Regions from separate parts of the Paenibacillus sp. EB106-05-06-XG162 genome, predicted to be linked through region 1. Evidence: predicted binding sites of a transcription regulator. Region 1 holds the regulator's gene; the other holds the start of a gene.
The links. The regulator LexA, encoded in region 1, represses DNA repair genes until DNA is damaged. The targets are predictions, from matches to a motif close to CGAACATATGTTCG.
Positions count from the first base shown of each region.

Region 1 (3,232 bases):
TTGTTGTTAAGACCATTGCTAGACAGCATGGACTACATGCAACATTTATGGCGAAACCTTTATATGGCGTGAATGGTTCAGGTATGCACTGTCATCAGTCGCTATTCAATGGCAAAACAAATATGTTCTATGATGAGAGTGACAAGCTGGGTCTAAGCGAAACAGCTCGTCAATACATGGCAGGTATTTTGAAGCATGCCCGTGGATTCGCAGCGATTACGAATCCAACGGTGAACTCCTACAAACGGTTGGTTCCAGGTTACGAAGCGCCTTGCTATGTGGCATGGTCCGCAAGTAACCGTAGCCCGATGATTCGTATTCCTGCATCTCGTGGTCTGGGAACACGCGTTGAAGTACGTAACCCGGATCCAGCTGCGAATCCTTATCTATCACTTGCAGTGATGCTCAAAGCAGGTCTAGATGGCATTAAGAACAAAATGGAGCTTCCAGCACCTACGGACCGTAACATCTATGTCATGTCCGAAGAAGAGCGTATCGCTGAAGGTATTCCTAGCTTGCCGTCCGACCTTCGTGAAGCCTTGACAGAGCTTGTGAATGACGAAGTCATCTGCAGTGCACTAGGTGAGCACGCATTGACTCACTTCTATGAGTTGAAAGAAATCGAGTGGGATATGTACCGTACGCAAGTTCACCAATGGGAACGCGATCAATACATTACGCTTTACTAAAATGATGAAACCCCTAGCGCTGTAAGTGTTAGGGGTTTTTGTTTAAAATATTTGTAACCTAACAGCCCTCATTGTAGCGGCTGTTTTTGTTTGTTCTAGCGATTTTAGGTCATATGGGCAGCCAAGCCGAATTCTCTTATCGTTGGATCGAATGGTCAGCTGCAGTGTTGCAATCATGATGATATGAACACTATCTGTGGACGGCTCCGTTGAGTTGGATAATGACAAAACGGATGAACATGTGTAGAATGCAAGTTCACCAAGGGAACTTGCGCACTCATGTGACAGAAAAGATGTTGACCATATGCTGTTTTCATCTATAAAAGCATAAAAGAGTCCCTCGATCGCTCGGGAGACTCTTCATAATAAATTAGCATCTGGCTGGAACAACCAGCGATGCTAATATGTATAGCAATTAGTGCATATTGCGGAACAAGCCAATAACTTTACCAAGAATGGTAACGTGATTCAATCGAATCGGTTCCATCGTTGAATTCTCAGGTTGTAATCGAATATGGTCTTTTTCTTTATAGAAAGTCTTGACAGTAGCTTCGTCATCTTCTGTCATCGCTACGACGATATCGCCGTTATTCGCTGTCTGCTGCTGGCGGACGATAACAAAATCTCCATTATGAATACCAGCCTCGATCATACTTTCCCCCATGACGGAGAGCATAAACACGTTCTGGTCATGTACGAATTGCTCTGGAAGCGGGAAATAATCTTCAATGTTCTCCGTCGCAGTAATTGGCGCACCTGCAGTAACTTTCCCCACGATCGGTACCTTCGCAATCATCTGCGTATAGAGATGTGTATGTTCGGATTCTTCCTGACTCAGGAGTTCGATGGCCCGCGGTTTGGTAGGGTCGCGGCGTATTAAACCCTTCTTCTCTAATCGATCCAAGTGGCCGTGCACAGTGGAGCTGGAAGCTAGACCGACAGCTTCTCCAATCTCACGAACAGAAGGAGGGTAACCTTTAGATCGTACTTCATTCCTTATAAATTCTAAAATAGCTTGTTGTCTATTGGATATTTTAGACATGAGGTTCAACTCCATTAGTAGACTTTTACAAAATTATAGCATAGAACTACCGTTCGTACAAACATTAGTTCTAAATTGCAAGAATGAGGGGAACGAACGTTCTAAAATAGTGTTGACACAAACGAATGTTCGTGTTAAATTATGGACATAGAAAACAGAACAAACGTTTGGGGTGCTGATTATGCTAAAGTATAGCTCATATCAAAGTGTGTATAATAACCGTTCCGAGGTCGTGAATAGAGACTCTTTTCTTAAGAAGAAGATTGTTCAGGTTGTATTGTTCTTAGTCCTTGTATGCAGTTTGACGAGTATGGGATTATTGAATGCATTTGCTGCAGATACGCGTGAAGGGGAACGTAATGCGAACATTCCGTTGCAGGTTGTTGTATCATCAGGGGATACATTGTGGGCGATTGCGAAGGAACATAAGCCAGCTGGGATGGATGTTCGTAATTATATTGAAATGATCAAAGACCTGAATGGTAAACGGAACAGTTCCATTCAATCAGGTGAAGTGATTAAATTACCAATTCTATAAAAGGTTAATTCGTATGCTCGATAGGGCATAGGCCCTGCTGAGAGTGGAGGGGTTACCCTTGACAACCTCTATTGTAAATGTCAAAGTAATATAGACAGAATAGGGGGGATAGTGATGAATTTCGACAAGATTGTAGAGCGAATTAATGAATTGGCTCGTAAACATAAAACGGTAGGTTTGACGCCGGAAGAGACGGTTGAACGGGACGCGCTTCGTCAACAATATATTGATGGGTTCAAACGTTCCTTGAAGCAGCAACTGGATAATATCGAGTTTGTTGATGAGGATGATAATAATCCAACAATTAAACATTAGATGAAGCAAGTTTTCCTTCGGGAAAACTTCCAAGGAGGAAGAATTTCGATGGCCCGTTCATGGGAAAGAATGGTACGCAAGAACACGAAGAATGTAAATAAGGCTCGTAAGAAACAGGGGCAACAAGTGATCGGTGCGAGTAGAGACGCGAAATCGGGTGTGGATCGTTATGTTGGAAGAAACTTGATCCTACCTATTACATTAGTAGCATTCGGATTATTGTATGCACTACTATATTCCGCTGTAGAACAGAAGACCTCGCCAACCCTGTTCTGGGCAACGGTGGGGTTATACATATTCCTTGGCGTTGTAATCTTCCTGCGTAGACCTTATATTAGTGTAGATAAATCTTCTGTAGGGACACGTCGTTTCAATCGAGACGTACGTCTAGATGCTAGCCAAATCAAAGATATCACCGTGCAAAAAGGTTACGTCGTCATTGGTACGAAGGCTAAAGGTTCCAACTGGGTGTTCTCAAGATTGATGAATCGTTACGATACGGTAGTGATCGGTGAGCGGTTGAAAGAGTTTGCACGCGTCAATAATGTTCCTTTTGAAGAGCGTTAATTATATAGAGCACTGTAAAGGTATGGGGGAGAAGAGAGATGACGATTAAAGCCGTATTATTCGATCTGGACGATACTTTAT
Region 1 is NZ_JBYTDT010000009.1:84,471-87,702, forward strand. Features, by position in the region: gene glnA (type I glutamate--ammonia ligase) at 1-689, shown strand, start outside; gene lexA (transcriptional repressor LexA) at 1,105-1,731, opposite strand; gene AC3WU2_RS18945 (LysM peptidoglycan-binding domain-containing protein) at 1,913-2,269, shown strand; gene AC3WU2_RS18950 (DUF896 domain-containing protein) at 2,384-2,584, shown strand; gene AC3WU2_RS18955 (hypothetical protein) at 2,633-3,151, shown strand; gene AC3WU2_RS18960 (HAD family hydrolase) at 3,190-3,232, shown strand, end outside.

Region 2 (3,232 bases), on a different contig from region 1:
ATAACTACCAGATCTAGGTTGTGCAGTTGATTGGATGATGGCAGGGAGGACGATATGAAACGAAGGTCTATGGCATTATTGTTCGTGCTATTTTTTCTTTTATCGGGTTGCGTCCATCCAGACAAGAGCAGTGACAAGGAATCCCCAGATGTTGTTTATAAATATATAGGATATGTCGTCAAACATAAGCCAGATCAGCTTCTAGTCACAGCTTTCTCGTCCAATGCATCATCTCAGAGCGAAGCGATTTGGGTGAGAACGAAAAAACAATATGAACTGGGAACGAAAGTTGCAGTTGAATTTAACGGCGAAATTGAAACTTCATATCCAGGTCAAGCTGCTGCGAAGAGCATTGAAATGATAAAGGCAGATTCACCGCAAGGCGCTGATATCACAGCAGAAGATATCGTTGCAAGAGCATTGAATCACTTTAAAGACAGTTCTGTTCCTATCGTAAAAGCAGTTGAATATCTCTCCAATGAGAAGTTGTGGCGCGTGACTCTATTTGATGATGCGCGGTCCAATCATTCAGAACATGTCCTTGTCTTTACGCAAGATGGTGAACTGAATAAATAAAAAAACATGCTGCCTACTCAGGCAGCATGTTCTGTCATCCGGTGAATTCTTGGACCCATGCATTGTTGTAAAATCCGACCCCGAGTTTGGTGAAGTTACTGCTTAAAATATTCGCTCTATGGCCTTCGCTATTCATCCAGTCGTTCATAACTTGATCTGGTGTCGTCTGGCCTTTGGCAATATTTTCGCCAGCAGCATTATACGTGATCCCGAATTTTTTCATCATATCGAATGGAGATCCGTAGGTTGGTGAATTGTGGTCGAAGTAATTGTTCTGAATCATGTCCTGCGCTTTGACGAGCGCCATTTTGGATAAATTCGCATCCATCGTAAGGGCATTTAACCCGGCGTTGGCGCGTTGTTGATTCACAAGGTTTAGGACCTCTTGATCAAACTGTTGGGAAGATGATGGTGTTTGGTTATTCGGACTTTTGCTAGGATTCTGAACTGGGCTTGGAGCAGGACTTGGAGCTGGGTTCTGTGTTGGATTCTGTACTGGATTTGGCGTCACAGGTTGATTACCCTGAGCCGGGTATTGCGATGGCGCTTGGCCTCCGACAATCCATTGCAGCGGTGCGCCTGGTGCTTGTTGGATTCTAACCGGTTTTCGAGCGCCTGGTGTAGCTGTTGATGAAGCTTGGGTCTTAAGTGTTTTAGGGATTTTCGTATGGGAATGTGTCTCTATACGTGTCCCCGGTGCTACTTGCTTTGTTGACATTCCTCCATTGGGGGATGTACATCCTGCTACCAGTAATATTGCGGTTAAGGCAATATATTTCTTCATGTGTCAACACCTCGATGCATTAGTATGGTGATGTTCATCATGATTATATTTTCCCGGCAAGGATGAAATTATCCTGAGCGTTGTATAATCCCCATCACATCTCCATATCCAAATCCACATTCATGTATTCGCTCAAATAACGCTCAATCTCAGCTTTAATCAAGCTCCATAACATGGAGAACGTATGGTGGTATCCCCGGCATACATAGAGGACTTCGACGCCGGATTTGGTACGTTTCTCTTCGTAGACCTTCAGTCCGTGGGCACGGAGCTGCTTCCGTATACGGACCAGATCATCATGCACTTGGCGCTGTACTTGCTGTAAATTGCGAACATAGATGGTCGGCATCTTGAGCGGTGCCATACCAAGGGTCTGCATATCTCGTTCCAATACATCCAGTACGATCGGGAGGAGAATATACTGCTTAACGAGTGTGAAATCAACCTCGGTCTGGAGGGGGACAGATTTCATCGCGAACACTTCCTATGCTTAGAATGTTTAATTCATATTTCGAACACTTGTTCTTATTATATTCATAATAGCGAACAAATATTCGTATGACAACAACAATTTTTGGTATCTGCGTGGAAGTTGTTTGCTGGTTGGCTTGTCATTAGTTATCATAGGGAGAATGATAATGAAGGCGGGAGAGAGCTGCATGATCGTACATAAAGGAGATATCTTGTTCCGGCAGGGTGACTCAGGGGAATATTTATATCATATTAAGCGTGGCATATTCAAAGTAACAAGGGTTCATCCGAATGGGAATCTGGTGTTATTTAACATCTTGTATCCGGGAGAAATTGTTCCGCACCATTCGTTGATTACGCCGAAGGATTTCCATGGTACGGCAACAGCAATTACGACCAGTGAGGTGGAGTTGATCCCAGCCGAGGCGTGGTATAAGGAGCTGGAAGATAACCCGGACAAAGCCTTATCCATCGCCAAAATGCTGCAGGAAAAATTGCGCTTCATGCAGCAGCGCATTGATCATCTGACGATTGGTTCTCCGGGAGAACGTCTGAAGCTACTGGAAGAATGGATGTCCAGCTATGCACGGAACGAGACGTTGACGGATTTGTTGACGCAAGAGGAGATTGGACAGCTCATTGGCGTTCGTCGAGAGACGATTAATCGCTTATTACGCAATCAGAGTTGAGAACACTCACACATACAACGCAAAAAAAGGAGGCCTCATTGTCCGAATAGACAAGTGGCCTCCTTTTGCATTCAATGAAGACGTTATGCTTCTAAGCTGCCAGCTGGGCCGAAGAACTCGTAGTGAATACGATCCGTGCTCACACCTAGTTGTTTCAACGCAAGATTGATGGCTTTCATGAATGGCGTTGGTCCGCAGAAGTAGAATTCAGCTGTATTCACCGTCGCTGCAGGTAGTACCGACTTCAGCCACTCAAGATCAATGAAGCCTTGATGATCATAGCGATCGCCAGCGATCGGTGATTCATAACAGACATAAGACGTCAGCGGTACATGCTGCTCCGTTAGTGCCGCCACATGGCCTTGCATCGCATGCAATTCGCTATTCACGGCGGCATGAATGTATGTTACAGGACGCTCAGGCTGCTGCGCTACAATCGTATTCAACATACTTACCAGCGGTGTTAATCCAACACCGCCACTGATGAGTACGACAGGTGCTTCGCTGCCCGCAGTCGGATCGAGTGTGAAATCGCCGGCTGGGGCACTGATTTCAAGTGCATCCCCAAAGTGAACATGGTTATGCAGGTAGCTCGAGACAATGCCAGCAGGCTGTGAATCGCTGCCTGCTTCTCGTTTAACCGTAATTCGATAGTAATCCTGTCCCGGCGCATCCGATAGGCTATAATGACGCAGATGCGTGTTCACACTCC
Region 2 is NZ_JBYTDT010000001.1:634,051-637,282, forward strand. Features, by position in the region: gene AC3WU2_RS02630 (DUF3221 domain-containing protein) at 55-576, shown strand; gene AC3WU2_RS02635 (CAP domain-containing protein) at 611-1,294, opposite strand; gene AC3WU2_RS02640 (YhjD family protein) at 1,455-1,832, opposite strand; gene AC3WU2_RS02645 (Crp/Fnr family transcriptional regulator) at 2,020-2,520, shown strand; gene hmpA (NO-inducible flavohemoprotein) at 2,604-3,232, opposite strand, start outside.
Region 2: the regulator LexA is predicted to act here: its motif matches at 1,904-1,917, upstream of AC3WU2_RS02640 (YhjD family protein).